DNA from 2 places in the Bacillus sp. FSL R7-0646 genome. Region 2 is predicted to be linked to the other one. Evidence: predicted binding sites of a transcription regulator. Region 2 holds the regulator's gene; the other holds the start of a gene.
The links. Region 2 encodes LexA, which represses DNA repair genes until DNA is damaged. Its sites were predicted from a motif close to CGAACATATGTTCG; they were not measured.
Positions count from the first base shown of each region.

Region 1: a site for LexA is predicted at 2,263-2,276, ahead of MKY62_RS05330 (DNA repair exonuclease). Genes of this name have one in related genera too.

Region 1 covers NZ_CP150217.1:1,057,529-1,066,300, reverse strand. The annotation lists gene MKY62_RS05335 (AAA family ATPase) at 1-968, opposite strand, end outside; gene MKY62_RS05330 (DNA repair exonuclease) at 982-2,208, opposite strand; gene MKY62_RS05325 (ABC transporter permease) at 2,328-3,596, opposite strand; gene MKY62_RS05320 (ABC transporter ATP-binding protein) at 3,589-4,485, opposite strand; gene MKY62_RS05315 (YhzD family protein) at 4,603-4,788, shown strand; gene MKY62_RS05310 (hypothetical protein) at 4,863-5,141, opposite strand; gene MKY62_RS05305 (hypothetical protein) at 5,146-5,283, opposite strand; gene MKY62_RS05300 (Rap family tetratricopeptide repeat protein) at 5,273-6,391, opposite strand; gene MKY62_RS05295 (enoyl-CoA hydratase) at 6,518-7,294, opposite strand; gene MKY62_RS05290 (hypothetical protein) at 7,495-7,824, shown strand; gene MKY62_RS05285 (cation:proton antiporter regulatory subunit) at 7,889-8,386, shown strand; gene MKY62_RS05280 (cation:proton antiporter) at 8,393-8,772, shown strand, end outside.
Region 2 covers NZ_CP150217.1:1,949,103-1,957,874, forward strand. The annotation lists gene MKY62_RS10020 (thymidylate synthase) at 1-570, shown strand, start outside; gene MKY62_RS10025 (NucA/NucB deoxyribonuclease domain-containing protein) at 929-1,357, shown strand; gene lexA (transcriptional repressor LexA) at 1,553-2,176, opposite strand; gene yneA (cell division suppressor protein YneA) at 2,329-2,640, shown strand; gene MKY62_RS10040 (recombinase family protein) at 2,659-3,306, shown strand; gene MKY62_RS10045 (DUF896 domain-containing protein) at 3,372-3,605, shown strand; gene tkt (transketolase) at 3,772-5,775, shown strand; gene sirA (sporulation inhibitor of replication protein SirA) at 5,930-6,367, shown strand; gene MKY62_RS10060 (YneF family protein) at 6,452-6,670, shown strand; gene MKY62_RS10065 (aspartyl-phosphate phosphatase Spo0E family protein) at 6,751-6,912, opposite strand; gene MKY62_RS10070 (cytochrome c biogenesis protein CcdA) at 7,155-7,862, shown strand; partial or broken gene MKY62_RS10075 (response regulator) at 7,944-8,319, shown strand; gene MKY62_RS10080 (cytochrome c biogenesis protein CcdC) at 8,393-8,772, shown strand, end outside.

The DNA of each region.
Region 1 (8,772 bases), 890 kb from region 2:
GCCGTTAAAAGCTCTTCCGCTTCGGCTTCGTGCTCGAGGAAGTCTTCAGCCGGTGCAAAAGCGGCGGCGCGCTGTTCCAAACCGCGCTTTTTTTCTTCCAGCGCCTTCAGCTGAGCCGCTTTTGGATGCAGGTGGGATTCGAGCTTTTCGAGCTCGAAAAGTCCGCCTTCGGGGAAACGGCTTTCTTCTGAGCCGCCGAGGGATGCGAGCTGCTCTTTTAGCTGGCGCATTTCCGCGGCCGCCGGCAGAATCTCAATGGCCTGCTCGATTTGTAAGACGAGATGCTCAAGATCTTTGAGCAGTTGTCCGCTTTCCTTTATCGACGCCTCAGCGCCTTTTTTTTCGTTTAAGAGACGGTAATAGCCGCCTTCCCGCGCTTTCGCCTTTTTCAAATCTTCAGAAAGCCTTTTTAACCGATCAAGCTCCTGGTTCAGCTCCGGCTTCCTTCCGTTCGGTTTAAACAGCTCTTCCTGCTTTTTCACGAGGCCGGCATCCAGCTTGGAAATCGCATCAGAGCCGAACAGACTTGAAAACAGCAGAAAACGGCCGATTTTGTCGCGGTTGAATTTATGGATTTCCTGAAGGCCGAACACGTCAAATGAGTAGATCGCTTTATACAGCTGCCTGTCGATGCCTGACAGCAGCTCATTTAAAAAACCTTCCGGCTTCGTGCTGCCGTCTTCCAAGTAAACGGTGACCCGCTCGGGCTTTCCGGCCGTCCGTTCGATTCGGATTTGGCCGAAATCAGGGTGTCCGACCTCAAGCATCCCCCCGTAAATGACGCCCGTTTTCGGCTCGTACCGTTTCGTCTTCGGAAAACCGAACAGCACGCTTTCAATAAACGACATGAGCGTCGTTTTCCCGGCTTCATTGAGTCCGTAGATCAAATGCAGATTTGAAGGAGACAGGCGGAATGTCTGATTGGCGAATTTACCGTATCCGTATATATGTATCGCATGTATATTCACCCTGCATCCCCCCTTATCTTTTCAATGTCTTCAGTTCATGAAGCAGCAGTTTTTCAGCCTGCGTGCGAATGTCCCGGAAGTCTTCCTCATTAAACAGCTCTCCGTGTCTTCTAAAGACCGGATGCCGCTCCAAATCGTCAAGAATCAGGCTGAAATCTTGAAACTCATGGATTTCTTGCAAAAGCTCCTGGAAAAAAGCGTCCCGTTCGATTCCCGACAAGGCGGCATCGGTTTGATCTTCGATCGCGGTAAGCCAGATGAACGCGTCTTCCTCCCGTTCTTCTTCATGGAAGATGTCAAGGATCTCGTCCGCGATGCCGGCCTGTCCTTCCGCCAAATAAGAGGGTGTTTCTCCTGTCCATACCATCTTGACGCATGCGGGCTTGCCTCTTTTTCTGAAAGATTGAAAGGCATCGTGCATGAGGCTGATCAGCCCTGTCATCTGCTTTGTCCCGGAGATATCGATGCTGGCCGTTTCCCACAGGACATCCGATACGGCTTTAAATTCGAAGGACAGTTCTCCGCCGCAAACATTGACGAGATAGCAGCCTTTCTCCCCCGTTTCCTTCATATGGCGGGATTGTGTGTTTCCCGGATAAATCACCGCCGGATCGGCGGCTGAAATGACCTGTCTTTTATGTATATGTCCAAGCGCCCAATAATCCATCTGTCCGTTTTTTAAATCTTGAAGGGAGAAAGGACAGTACGGGTCATGGCCGCTCTCCCCGGAAAGCGTTCCATGAATCATGCCGATATGCAAGGGCGCGTCGGTCGTTTTTTTGATTTCAGCGGCCTTATTGGCATAAACTGAGCGCTCGGGATAGCTGTAGCCGTAGATGCTTGCGGCGAGCCGGCCGTCTTTGTAAAACGATTTTTCTTCAATGTCTTCCGCTGAAAAGATGTGGACGTTGTCCGGCCATTCAATCGGCGTCCAATCGCCGCCCAGATGATCGTGATTGCCAAAAATCACATAGACTTGGATGTTGTTCTCTTTAAGCTTTAAAAATTGTTTTCTCAAAAACATCTGTGCTTTTAAACTGCGGTTTGCTTCGTCGAACAGGTCCCCGGCAAGCAAAATGAAGTCGGCCTGTTCATCAATGGCAAGCTTAAACACATTTTCAGCGCTTTTAAATGTGCTGTTTTTGATCCGCTGATAAATCTCCTCGGGAAGCTGGCTGATGCCGTGAAACGGACTGTCCAGATGCAGATCTGCCGCATGAATGAAAGTGATGTTTGTCAATCTTCTGCTCCTTTTCATAAAACATTCTGCTCCCATTCTACCACGGGTTGAAAGCGAATGCACGTTCTACTATTTGCATGAAAAAAGCAGCTTATCTTTCAAGCTGCTTTTCTTTTTCATTATCGATCTTTTGACAGACGAAGCGCCTGTTTGATATTTTTCAATCCGCCGCCGCTTGTGTACATGAGCACGCCGCCTTTATACACCCTCGCCCCGATGACGGCGAGAATCACAATCGTGAGAGCGGTGATGCCGATGCCGAGAGCCGCTTCCCAAAACGGAATATCAAGCACGCCGACTCTGAGGAACATGATCATCGGCGCAAAAAACGGAATGAATGAAGTGATGGTAATAAACGTCGAATCCGGAGCATTCAGTCCGAACATGGCAATCATGAATCCGGCAACGACCAACAGGATCATCGGCGAAATCATCTGCTGAACATCTTCAATCCGGCTGACGACGCTTCCGAGAAATGCCGCAAGAGTTGCGTATAAGAAGTAGCCGAGCATCAAGAAAATGACCGCGTACACAAGCGTTGCAGTAGGTACGCCGGAAACATCAAAAAATCCTTTAACCAGCTCAGCCGCATCCCCTCCGCTTTCCTGGCTGGACTGAAGCGACAGATAGCCGGCAAGAAGGAGCGCGGCAAGCTGTGTCAGGCCTAATAGGGCAACGCCGAACAGTTTGGCGAACATTTGCTGGACAGGCGGCACACTGGAAATTAAAATTTCCATTACGCGGGAAGACTTCTCCGTCGCTACTTCTGTCGCAATCATTGAAGCGTACATCAAAACGGAAAAATAGATGACAAACAGCACAACATACACAAGCCCTGTCGCCTTTTGAAGCTCTTCCTCGGTTTTCGCGCCTTCTTTCAAGGCAACACTGTTGACTTTTACCGGTGTAAACAGTTCACTCAGCTTTTCCTGAGGTACGTTCAATTCAGCCGTTCCAACGGCGATCTTTGCTTGCGAGAGCGCCTGTTCAATCGTGGAGACAGCTGTGGAATCAGCGATATCGAGCGCTTTATACGTTCCTTTCAGCACCCCTTTTTTATCTCTCTCCAGGATTAAAATGCCCTCGAGCTTTTCGTCTCTGACGTCTTTTTCAAGCTCTTTTTCCGGCTTATCCGCTTTTTGGACCTCCAGCGCTTCATCAGTATCGAGTGCTTTCACCTGCTGGGCAAACGTGTCGTACAGCTGATTTGAGCGATCAATGACAGCGATCTTGTCACCCTCTCCGCCGTCGTCAAACATGGAAATAATCGATCCCAAATTTGTGACGAGCACGACAAGCGCAAGCGTGATGGCCGTTGAAATGATGAACGACTTCGTTTTCAGCTTGCTGATATATGTATGAAAAAGAACAATCCAAAACTTATTCATAACGGGCACCTACCTTTTCGACGAAAATATCATGCAAAGAAGGCTCTTCAAGTTCAAACTTTCTGATAAACCCGCGTCCTTGCAGCATTGTAAACAGCTCTTGAGAGACTTCTTCATTCTCGACCTGCAGGCGGACTCCTTCGGAATGATCACGCCATTTGACGATGCCGTCCGCCTCTTTCAAGAAGCTCAAGTCGCCGTCCGCGTGAATCGTGACATTTTTTCTGCCGAAAGAACGTTTGATTTCTTTTAATTTCCCTTGAACGACAGGCGTCCCGCGCTGCAAAATGCAGACGTGTTCGCACAGCTCTTCGACATGCTCCATTCTGTGGCTTGAAAATACAATCGAGGTGCCGTCGTCTTTCAAAGAAATGACCGCGTCTTTTAAAAGCTCGACATTCACCGGATCGAGCCCGCTGAACGGCTCGTCGAGAATCAAAAGCTCCGGCTTGTGCAGCACGGCCGTGATAAACTGGATTTTTTGCTGGTTCCCTTTGGACAGCTCCTCAACCTTTTTGTCGGCGTATTCTGTAATATGGAAGCGTTCGAGCCACTTCTCCATTTCCTTGAGCGCATTTTGTTTGGTCATGCCTTTCAGGCGTCCGAGGTACACGAGCTGATCTTTCACCTTCAGCTTCGGGTACAGTCCGCGCTCTTCGGGCAAATAGCCGATGCTGTTTGTGACACCGTAGTTAATCGGCTGTCCTTTCCATGTGACAGTACCCTCTGTCGCATTCAAAAGGCCGAGTATCATTCGGAATGTCGTCGTTTTCCCTGCTCCGTTGGCGCCGAGCAGACCGAACATTTGCTTGTCTGGAATCTCCAGCGTCAGATCGTTTACGGCTGTAAATGAACCGAACCTTTTCGTAACGTGATCGATTTTGAGCATTATAACTCCTCCTTCCAATTTACAATCATACGTTAGTCATACCATTTTAAAAAGGATTTTTTTGATTTTTATATAATTTTAAACAAATAGATCATATTTTGAGAAAGGGGCAGAGAAATGGAAAATTATTATGTAACCGTTTTCGACACTAGTGGAGAAACGCTTTTGAATGAGCGATTTGAAGCGGCCGATGATGAAGAAGCGAAAGAGAAAGGAAGAGGAATGCTGAAGGAAAAGCAATTTTTGGAGCATACACACCGGGTAGTACATTCGTCCGGTAAAATCATTGTTTTCCGCAGCTGACTAAAATACGGGTAAGGCGGCGCTTCGGGGGAAAAGTTTCACGCTGCCGCCGCCTGCCCTTTATCCGCCAAACACTAGCGGACCATCAAAACAACGAGCAGTCCCATGTTGATGAAGCCGAGTAAAAACGATGCGCAAGCGACGCCTTTATTTTTTTTCAGATAATAAAGACCATTGACCGTCAGCACACAGATGATGACAGCATCAAACATTCGAAACAAGAGATCCTGCAAGCGGTAGACCGGAGCGAAAAAACAAATCACAGAGACGATCAGGATGAAAAGGCAAGAAACTGTAATATACATCGCCCATTCTTTCGCTGCGTCAGCCCGCTCATTCTCAGATGAAATCATGCCCTTAAACTCGAGCCTCCTTGTCAGTCGTGATCATTTTGTCCGCATACAAGGAAGGGGCTTTCCCCGCATCTGCCAAAAAGCTTGAAGACGTTAACACAACAGCCAGCGACACCGCGACGAACAACAGTTTAGCTTTCATACAACGCATCTCCCCTTTTGATTTTTCGACTTGCCTGAGCGCACTTTTCATAGTAAAAAATGGAATCTTTCAGCCGCTCAATTTGATTATAATACTGGGCTGCATCTAAAGCCAGCTCTTCAACAGCAGCATATAAATGATTTGACTCCAAATAATCAAATCCGTTTTCCACGGCTTTCTGATCCCCTCCGTCTAAATACAGCCCGCACAGAATGTTAAGCTTTGCCGCGTGTTCTTCATCCCCGAGCGATGCCGCGCTTCGGATGCCTTTTTCATAACAGGCGGCAGCTCCGGCATGGTTCCCCTGCTTGAGACGGACGTACATCAAGTTGTACAGCACTTTGGGAATATATGATGAACTTTCCTGTTCAAAAATGGAAAGGGCGCTCTCCATATGATCTGAGGCTTCCCGGTACGATTCTTGGTGGAAATAGCAATTTCCCAAATTAAAATGAGCGGCTGCCGTCAAATGGCTGTTTTTGATTTTCCTGGCGTCTTCAAGCGCATTGGCCAGGCTTTTCAGCGCGGGTCCGTATGTCATCGATTCAACCCAATTACCGGCAATGATAAAATCGCAGAAAATCTTTTTTTCTTTTAGCGTTTCATACCGGTTAAAAATGTCGGAAGCTAGCGTCGCATAGTTGATCGACAGGTATCTCTGGTTGATATAATAGTAGATTTCCGCAAGCTTATAATAAAATTCCGCTTTTTCAACCTCGTCTTCCAGTGCGCTGACTTTTTGTTCAGCCGTTTTATAGCAGCCGATTGCTTTGACGAACCGCTTTTGTTTGAACTCATACATCCCTTTAAAAAACCAGTAATAATAGTTTAATAAACCCGTCATTTGGTCTTCTTTTTCTTCTAAGTCGCGGAGGTTTTTTTCAATATTTTCAGTCTCTTTCGGTTTCAAATAGCTGAGCATCAGTTTATGCCTGAATTCAAGCAGCGAATAGTAGAGCAGGACGTCCTGATTTTCTTCCATGTCTTGAAAATCATTTAAAATTTCCGCTTTCAATGATTCACTGGCGGCGATCTGATTTTTCCGAATGGCGTTGTACCAATCATTCAGCTTTCTAGCAACGTATTCAGATGGAATCTTCTGTTTCAATTTCGCCGCCTCCCAAGACTTCGTACAGATCTGTATCTTATGAATCATTTTATGGAAACTTAAATTTTTTTACAATTGTTTCTGCACATCATTTCCCAAGGTCAATTTCCTGCCGGACCGCTCTTGTTATACTTGCTGACGGTTAAATTGCGGCTGGCGCTTTTCTAAAAATGCGCGGATCCCTTCCTGATGGTCGCTTGTCAGCCTCATTTTCATCTGGGCCGTTTTCTCGAGTTCAAGCGTTTTCTGCAGCCTGCCTCCATTCAACGCCTGATAGATCTTTTTTGTCTCAATCATCGCTGCCAGCGGAGCGTGCAGAAGCTTTTCAAGATAGATGCGCGCAAAACGGCCGGAGTCCCCGCTGAATACGGCGTCTGCGATCCGAAGCTCGTGCGCTTCGGCCCCCGTCAATTTTTTCCCGCTCCAAATCAATTCTTTGGCCGCAGTTTCACCGATTCTCCGCTCTAAAAAGAAGTGTCCGCCTCCGTCGGGAACAAGCCCGATGCCGATAAAATTCATCGCCAGCTTCGCCTCTTTTTCGACCAGTACATGGTCGCAGCTGAGCGCGAGGCTCAATCCCAGACCCGCAGCCGCACCGTGGACAGCCGCTGTCGTCATCTTCGGCATGCTGTAAAGCTTCACCGCAATTTCAGAAATTGTGTCAATGACGCGGGCGGAGCTGTCTTGATCTCCGGAAGACAGCATCATCTTAATGTCTCCGCCTGCCGAAAATCCTTTGCCGCTGCCTCTCACAAGGAGAAGCAGCGATTCGCTTTCCTCTGCAACACGCAAAGCTTCATTCAGTTCTTCAAGCATTTTTTCATTCAAGGCATTGTACGCCTCAGAGCGATTCAGTACAATTTCAAAAATCCCGTCTTCGTCTTTCCATTTGATATATTCCATCTTGCACCTCCGTGAATACGATTTTGTAAGATATTAGCTTAATTAATTCCACCTTTTATTTTCAATACCTTTTTTCATGTGAAAATCAGCTGAATGATTTTCCATTTCAAGATCAATTGATACTGAAATAAGCCTTTTTAGTTGAATGATTTTCTTTGTTTATATATAGTTATTTATAGAAAGCATGTGAGGAAAGGGGGATGGGCGTAATTAAATCATTTTTGACGTTGATGCTTAGTTTATGCATGTTAACAGTACCATTCGCCGATCAGGAGCAAAACCCTGTTTTTGATCCCGAAGCGGAATACCATATGTCTCTAAACACCTCAAAGTTTGAGACACATGCAGTGAACCCCTCCCCTTTTACAAAAAGCTTTCTTAATCATCCAGGAAGAGCCGCAAATATTTCTGTCTTTGACGCACGTTTCTACACTCATTTCATTCCTCGATTCGAGGTTCAATCAAATGAATTAATTCTAAAAAAAACTTGCGCTATTCCTGTGAAATACCAATCTAATTACCTCTCCTGATTTTCCCTTTTTCACCTGCATAACTTTTCAGCCGAATGGGGAAATTTATTTTGGAGGGATATGATTGAATATTAAAGAAAGTGATCTGCCGGGTATCGGCAAAAAATTTGAAATAGAAATGAGAAACCATGAAAAAATGACGATTGTCGTTCATGACGACGGAAGAAGAGAAATCTATCGGTTTGACGACGAAGATCCCGATGAAATCGTGACCAACATCTCGCTTGATGACAGCGAAGCAAGGCAGATCGCCGCCATCCTCGGCGGAATGGTCTATAAGCCGCAGGCGCTTGAATCGATTGAAATGGCGTTTAACGACCTGATCATCGAGTGGTTCAAAATCGAAAAAGGAGCAAATGCCGTCGGCAAAACTCTCGGTGAAATCGACGTCAGGCAAAACTACGGCGTCACTGTCATCGCGATCATTAAAAAGAATCAGGAAAAATTCTTGAATCCCGGGGCAGATTCCGTTCTTGATGAAAATGATACACTCGTCCTGTCCGGTGAAAGAAAAAACCTCAAGGAAATGAAGCAGGCTTTTCTTTCCCGAAAGGAAGGGTGATGCTCTTTGGATCATCTAGTATTTGAAGTCGGCACCGCACTCTTGCTTGTCGCGATTGCTGCCTTAATTGCGAATCGGATTAAATTCTCGATCATTCCCTTTTTAATTGTTCTGGGGATGATCGTAGGCCCGCACGCTCCGACGATCGGTATCATCAACTTGAAGTTTATCGAGAGCTCGGAGATCATCGCCTTTTTCGGCAGAATGGGCGTCTTGTTTTTACTGTTTTATCTCGGACTAGAATTTTCGATCGGAAAGCTTATTAAATCAGGACGGTCCATCGCCGTCGGAGGAAGCATTTATATTCTGATCAACTTCAGTTTAGGCCTCATGTTCGGGGTCATCGCGGGCTTCGAGTTTCTCGAAGTACTGATCATCGCCGGGGT
Region 2 (8,772 bases):
GTTCATATTTGGGATCAATGGCGTCTTGAAGACGGCACAATCGGAGCAGCGTACGGCTATCAATTAGGGAAGAAAAACAGAACGGTTAACGGCCAGAAAGTCGATCAAGTGGATTATTTGCTTCATCAGTTAAAGCATAACCCTTCTTCACGCAGGCATTTGACCATGCTGTGGAATCCCGATGATTTGGATGGCATGGCTTTGACGCCCTGCGTCTATGAGACGCAATGGTATGTGAAAGAAGGAAAGCTCTCTTTAGAAGTAAGAGCGAGAAGCAACGACATGGCGCTTGGCAACCCGTTCAATGTGTTTCAATATAATGTCTTGCAGCGCATGATCGCGCAAGTCCTCGGTTATGAGCTGGGCGAATACATCTTCAACATCGGTGACTGCCACATCTATACCCGTCACATCGACAATTTAAACATTCAGATGAAACGCGAGCAGTATGAAGCGCCAAAGCTATGGATCAACCCGGATATCAAAAATTTTTATGACTTTACAATCGATGATTTTAAATTAATCGACTATAAGCACGGCGACAAGCTGACATTTGAAGTTGCCGTATGAACAGGCGGATTTCCCGCCTGTTTTTTTGTACAGTGATGAAAAACGGCCTTGGAGGATGATTCAAGAAGATACAGACATATAATACGGCAAGACAGGCACAAGGGCTGTCGATATGGAGCTGTTTGCGGGAATTCATTAAAACACGCGGCTGAAGTTATGTTTTTACCAACGATATCAACGGTTCATGTTCTGATGCAAAAGCGATGACGTGCAGCATCTTAAAAAATAACGTCATAGAAGAATAAACGTTCATTTACACAATCTAAACGTCTTTTTCACAAAGAACCCGAAAAGCAAAAACAATTCTCTCTTAATCTGTTAGTAACACCAGCATATACAAGAGGAGGTTGTTTTTGTCATGATCAAAAAATGGGCGGTTCATCTGCTGTTTTCCGCATTGGTACTGCTTGGGCTTTCGGGAGGCGCCGCATATTCTCCTCAGCATGCCGAAGGTGCTGCAAGGTATGACGACATATTGTATTTTCCGGCATCACGCTATCCCGAAACCGGCGCTCATATCAGCGACGCAATCAAAGCGGGGCATTCAGATGTCTGCACGATTGAAAGATCGGGAGCGGATAAGCGCCGCCAGGAATCACTGAAGGGGATTCCGACTAAGCCGGGCTTTGACCGTGACGAATGGCCGATGGCCATGTGTGAAGAAGGGGGCAAAGGAGCGTCTGTCAGATATGTCAGCTCATCGGATAACCGCGGAGCCGGCTCCTGGGTCGGGAACAGGCTGAGCGGTTTCGCCGACGGGACGAGAATTTTGTTTATCGTTCAATAAAAGGCGAAAAACAAATATCTTTCCTTTGGGAAACATTTTTGTTGACAGGAAAATCGTTGTGGGGGATAATGGTAATGTAAGCATATTATCATTCCCTCTGTTTCAGGTTCGCATCCTTCATTGCCGAATGGATGTGAGCCTGTTTTTTCGTGCAAAAAAACCGCCGACCGGCGGTTTTGCTGATGAGTCCGTGTTTTAATGAACAGTGCGGAAAACGCCGATGACTTTTCCGAGAATCGTCACATTCTGAAGGATGATCGGCTCCATCGTCGGGTTTTCCGGCTGAAGGCGGATATGGGTTTCCTCCTTGAAAAACCGCTTAACAGTCGCTTCGTCGTCTTCGGTCATCGCAACGACGATATCCCCGTTGTTTGCGGTGTTCTGCTGCTTGACAATCACATAATCTTGATCAAGAATTCCGGCATCGATCATGCTTTCTCCCATGATCTCCAGCATGAAGACGTGCTCATCCGGCGGCGCCAGGCGTTCGGGAAGCGGAAAGTATTCCTCGATGTTTTCGACTGCGGTAATCGGTGTACCGGCGGTCACCTTTCCGATGACCGGGACATTGACAACCTGGTTTTTCGGAATATGAATTTCCTCCTCTGTATCGAGAATTTCGATCGCTCTCGGCTTCGTCGGATCCCTTCTGATCAATCCCTTCGTTTCAAGCCTTGCCAAGTGGCCGTGTACCGTTGAACTTGACGCCAGGCCGACCGCTTCTCCGATCTCCCTGACGGAAGGCGGATAGCCTTTGCGCTTCACTTCTTCTTTAATGAAACGCAAAATATCAAGTTGTCTTTTTGATAGCTTCGTCATTTTTTGCACCTCAAAACGTCGATTTTAGCTAGATTATAGCATGTTTTTCCTCTGAGTACAAACATAGGTTCGAAAAAAACGATTGACAGAAACATTTGTTCGTATGTATACTGAAGTCACAAAAACCGAACAAACATTCTGGGGTGATGGATATGAAAAAAGAATCATTGATTTTTGTCAGTCTGTTTACTGCTATGATCAGCTGCTGTATTCTGTTTGTGTCTTTTGCCGGTAAGATCGAAGAAAGAAAGCAATATGTTAAAATAGAAGTGCAAGAAGGCGATACATTGTGGGAGCTGGCCGACCGGATCAAAGGCGGAAAAACCGCTGACAAACACAAATTCATCGAATGGGTCGCCGATAAAAACAATCTGCCGACCTCTGTCATTAAACCGGGAGATGTCTTGATCCTGCCGGTAGCCAAACAGCACTCCGATCAATATCAGCTTGCAGTTGTAGAATAAGAGATTGAGGGGATTTCCATGAATGCGATTATTTACACCAGGGTAAGCACTGCGAAGGAGCAGCAGGAAACCTCATTAAAGCGGCAGGAGGAAGAGCTTAAGTCGCTTGCCGCCGAACACGGGATGAACGTCGTGAGCGTCATTTCCGAACAGGCGAGCGGATATGAAATGGACCGCGACGGCGTCTTCGATCTGCTCGAGGAAATCAAAACATCAGACATCGACGCGGTTTTAATACAGGATGATACGCGGCTTGGAAGAGGGAATGCCAAAATTGCCCTTCTTCACTGTTTATATAAAGAAGGCGTTCAAATCTACACGCTGGCTCACCGCGGAAAGCTCGAGCTTTCCGAAGCGGACTCGATGGTTTTGGAGATTGTCGGCATTGTCGAGGAATACCAGCGGAAAATACATAACCTGAAAATTAAGCGGGGAATGAAGAAGGCGGTCGAAAACGGCTACCGCCCGGAGAGGAACCTAAAACACCGCAATGAAGGCGGCGGGAGAGAGCGAATCGAAGCGCCTCTTTCAGAAATCGTCAGGCTCAGGGAGAACAAGCTGACGTTTGCGGAGATTGCAGCCGTGTTGAGAGGCTTCGGATACAGCATATCAAAAGCAACCGTTCACCGCCGCTACCAGGAGTATAAGGACGGCCTTGCAGACTAATCTGTTGTCAAACGAAAGCGGATTTAGTAGTATGATGGATATATACCGAATCAAAGGAGTATCTTATGATTTCTAAAGAAAAAATAGCCAGAATTAACGAGCTTGCCAAAAAAGCAAAGAGCGGATCTTTAACAGACGAAGAAAAAGCAGAACAGCAGAAGCTTCGCCAGGAATACCTTCAAGGCGTCCGCGCGTCTATGAAAAACACGTTGAAAACTGTGACGATTGTTGACCCTGAAGGTAATGATGTGACTCCTGAAAAGCTCAAACAGGAAAAAAGAAACCGCCGATTGCATTAATTTTAGGGAATACGCCGATATCGTATTCCCTTTTTGTATATACTACAATTTAGAATGAAGGCAAAGATTCGTCATTTTTCGCCCAGCTTTTGAGCTGAAATGGTTGTGAAAACCGATGGGTAGATTTATGATAAGAAAGTAGAGTCCATACAGGAAGGGGATCATAATGAAAACGATTGAATTAAAATCTGTCGCAACAATACGAACACTCTCCATAGACGCGATTGAAAAAGCTAAATCCGGTCACCCCGGCATGCCGATGGGGACTGCTCCGATGGCTTATGCGCTTTGGACAAAAATGATGAATGTCAGCCCTGAAAATCCGAATTGGTTTAACAGGGACCGTTTTGTGCTTTCCGCCGGACACGGATCGATGCTTTTGTACAGCATGCTTCACTTAAGCGGATATGACGTTTCAATTGAAGACCTCAAAAATTTCCGCCAATGGGGAAGCAAAACTCCTGGGCATCCGGAATTCGGACATACTCCGGGTGTAGATGCGACTACAGGTCCGCTTGGCCAAGGAATCGGAATGGCTGTCGGAATGGCGCTTGCTGAACGTCACCTTGCTGAAACTTACAACCGTGACGACTATCGCGTCGTTGACCATTATACATACAGCATTTGCGGTGACGGAGACTTGATGGAGGGAATTTCATCCGAAGCGGCTTCGCTTGCGGGACATTTGAACCTCGGCCGTCTCATCGTGCTTTATGATTCAAATGACATTTCGCTTGACGGCGAACTAAACCGCTCATTCTCTGAAAATGTAAAGCAGCGCTTTGAAGCGATGAATTGGGAAGTGCTTTATGTTGAAGACGGCAACAACATTGCCGAAATTACGGCGGCCATCGAGAAAGCGAAACAAAATGAAAAGCAGCCGACATTAATTGAAGTGAAAACAACGATCGGTTTCGGTTCTCCAAACCGTGCGGGCACATCCGGCGTCCACGGCGCTCCGCTCGGATCAGAAGAGGCGAAATTAACGAAGGAAGCGTATGAGTGGACATACGAAGAAGATTTTTATGTTCCTTCCGAAGTGTACGAGCACTTTAACGAAACAGTGAAGGAAGCGGGTAAGAAAAAAGAGGCGGAATGGAACGAACTGTTCTCCGCATACAAGAAAGCCCACCCGGAACTTGCCGAAGAGCTTGAACTGGCGATCAAAGGCGAGCTTCCTGAAGGATGGGATCAGAAAGTACCTGTATATGAAAAAGGAAGCAGCCTTGCTTCACGTGCATCCTCAGGTGAAGTGTTAAACGGAATCGCTCAACAAGTGCCGTTTTTCTTTGGCGGATCCGCGGACTTGGCCGGTTCCAACAAAACGACAATCAAAAACGGCGGAGATGTTTCAGCGAAGGATTACGCCGGCAGAAATATCTGGTTCGGTGTAAGGGAATTTGCGATGGGAGCAGCTTTGAACGGAATGGCTCTTCACGGAGGCCTCCGCGTATTCGGCGGAACGTTCTTCGTTTTCTCCGATTACTTGAGACCAGCGATTCGTCTTGCTGCATTGATGGGGCTTCCTGTCACCTATGTATTTACACATGACAGCATTGCCGTCGGTGAAGACGGACCGACTCATGAGCCGATTGAACAGCTGGCATCACTTCGTGCGCTGCCGAACTTGTCCGTCATCAGACCTGCCGACGGAAATGAAACAGCAGCTGCCTGGAAGCTCGCGCTTCAATCAAAAGACCAGCCGACTGCGCTTGTGTTGACACGCCAAAACTTGCCGACAATCGATCAGTCTGCTGAAACGGCTTATGAAGGCGTTAAAAAGGGTGCATATGTCGTTTCAAAAAGCCAAAACGAAAAACCGGAAGCGATCTTGCTTGCGAGCGGATCTGAAGTTGGCCTTGCGCTTGATGCACAAAGCGAGCTGCAAAAAGAAGGCATTGACGTATCCGTTGTCAGCGTTCCGTCATGGGATCGATTTGACAAGCAGCCGGCTGAATATAAAAACGCTGTTCTTCCAACTGATGTGACAAAGCGTCTCGCAATTGAAATGGGATCGCCGCTCGGATGGGAGAGATATACAGGCACTGACGGGGACATTCTCGGAATCGACCAGTTCGGTGCATCAGCTCCTGGCGAAACGATCATGAAAGAATACGGTTTTACGCCTGCGAATGTAGTTGACCGGGTGAAAAAACTGTTAAATCGCTAATCGGGCATATGAAAGAGAATGATCTGCGGATCATTCTCTTTTTTTCGTTTCGACAAAATTAGTCGCTTCTTTTATCATCATCAGACAATTATTTCTAACCCCCTTTTGTATAATAGAAAACATATATCTTTCGAAACAGGGGGATGAGACAGGGATGGAACGCCATTATTATACGTATTTGATAGAAGAGGAATTTGCCAGCCATTATTTTGGAAGAGAGTCTGTCATGTTCAAACTGTTTTACGATTATCATTGGACGAGCCCCGATCAAAAGTCTCAATTAGCCGCGAAACAGATCGAGTTTATTACAAAACCGATTCCCGCTGCTCATATACACAAAAGAATGAAAATGAACCTCTGCCGGGAAGACTATACACAGGTTGACTATGTATACAGATTGATTGTTCCAAAAGGAAGCGCTTCTTTTATTATCAAAGACCGTCATATTGAGATATTGGCAAAGGGTCCATTCGATGCCGAAACGGTTTTCTTTGAGGTATTGCGAAAAGTCAGTCCGTGTTTTCTTGCGATGGATTTTAATATGAAACGTTATGGCTGGCTGAACCCTGTGAAAGAAAGAAATTTTGTATAAAAAAAAGAATTTGGACTGTAAATGTTGTATAATAGCGTTTGGTTTAGTACACTTTATACGAGACAACATGAAGGAGGAAATTAAATGGATTTGTGGGTTGTCATCCTAGTGGGCGTTTTAGCATTGCTCGCAGGTGTTGCACTCGGATTTTTTATTGCTCGTAAATATATGATGAACTATTTGAAAAAAAATCCGCCAATTAATGAACAAATGCTGCGCATGATGATGATGCAGATGGGTATGAAACCATCCCAGAAGAAAATTAATCAAATGATGAAAGCCATGGAAAATCAAACGAAATAATGCGAATGCGATTATGACATAGAAGGAACATGGTTATAAAATAAAAAACCCGCTTCCGGGTTTTTTATTTTGATCTATGATTATTGTGTATTTCCGAGAGATAGTTTTTGGTATTCCAAGAGAAGGCTATCCAGCTGCTGGCTGTGCTGAATGGTGATATGTGAAGTCATGCCGTTTGTCATGACGATTTTTAGCAGCTCTTTTCTTTTTTCCTCAATTTCATGAAGCAGATTTTCTTTCATCACAGGAATTTATCCTTTCTTCTGTAAAAATCATCTTTTTGTTGCCTACTAAATGCTATTATATCCATATATAGGTTTCTTTTCAATTCTGAAGGTGATAAGGGTAAATTGTCAAAATTGATTATATAAAGAAATTCGTGCAATCAACATCCTTTTTTGTGATATGTTAGGAAATTGAAATGTAATTGTCATATCAAATGATTTTCTTTCATGGTATTCCAAAAAATAGAAGGGAGAAAGAGATGGCTGATATCAATTATATTCTCGCTTTCGGTGCAGGGTTTCTATCGTTTATTTCGCCATGCTGCCTGCCGCTTTATCCCGCTTTTTTATCATATATTACCGGTGTCAGCATGAGTGAAATCCATTCTGACAAACTTATGTTTCAAAAAAGGAGCTTGGTACATACGGTCTTTTTCCTGATCGGCTTTTCGATGATCTTTGTGGCACTCGGCTACAGCACGTCGCTTGTCGGGTCGTTTTTTAAGGATTATCATCAGCTCATCAGGCAGCTTGGTGCGGTTTTTATCATCTTTTTCGGATTTGTCACTTTGGGGGTTTTTAAGCCTGAATTTTTAATGAAAGAAAGGCGCCTCCAATTTAAAAACAGGCCTGGAGGTCTGCTCGGTTCCATCGGAATCGGAATGGCATTTGCCGCCGGCTGGACGCCCTGCACCGGCCCGATTCTTGCAGCGGTTATTGCACTCGCCGGAACGAACCCGATGTCGGCCGTGCCTTATATGGTGCTTTATGCACTCGGATTCAGCTTGCCGTTTCTGCTTCTGTCTTTTTTCATTACAAAGATGAAATGGCTTCGGAAGCATCAGCTCATCATCATGAAGATCGGCGGAGTTGCAATGATTGTAGTCGGCATCCTGCTGTTCTTTGACTGGATGACGAAAATCATTATCGTATTGTCAGGCCTGTTCGGCGATTTCAGAGGCTTTTAAACTTTGCTAAGGACCGCCTTGGTTTTTTGTTACAATAGGACTTATTCACAGCAAAACTGAATAATGATGTTGGAGGGGAGTATGACAAGGGTTTTAATTGTTGATGATGCAAAATTTATGAGAGATAAAATTAGAGAAATACTTGAAACAGAAGACTTGCAAGTCGCGGGTGAAGCCGAGAACGGGGAAGAAGCTGTTTTGCTTTATCAAGAGCTGCAGCCGGACTTGGTTATCATGGATATTACGATGCCTGTGAAAAACGGGATAGAAGCTTTAAAGGATATGATCCAGCTGAACCCGAAAGTGAAAGTGATCATGTGTACGGCCATGCGGCAAAAGCGGATCGTCGTTGAGGTGATCGAAGCCGGAGCCAAGGACTTCATCGTCAAGCCTTTCGAGGAAACGAAAGTCGTCGAAGCGATTCATTCGGCATGTGCTCGGAAATGCTTGCAGATGATAAACGTGAACATGGTTTTTTTCTTCGTTTTAGAGTATAGTAACAAGTAGAGAAATTAGCTTTAGAAAAAGGGATGATATGTATGATGATCGTCGTTTCATCTATACTTGCTATCGTGATGGCCGTCATTGTCATGGCTGTCAGAATCAAGTCATCTGAAAAACCGGCTACGGCCAAAAAAATTATACTGCCTCCGATTTTTATGAGCACCGGTGCTCTCATGTTTTTATTTCCGGTGTTCCACGTAACCGGTGCTGAATTTTTGGAAGCTCTCACCGTGGGCATGATCTTTTCTATTTTCTTAATTAAAACCTCAAAATTTGAAATCCGCGATGATAAAATCTATATTAAACGGTCCAAATCGTTTGTGTTTATTTTAATTGCGCTGCTCGTCATCCGGATCGTGATGAAGAGCATATTAAGCACAACGATCGATTACGGCGCACTGAGCGG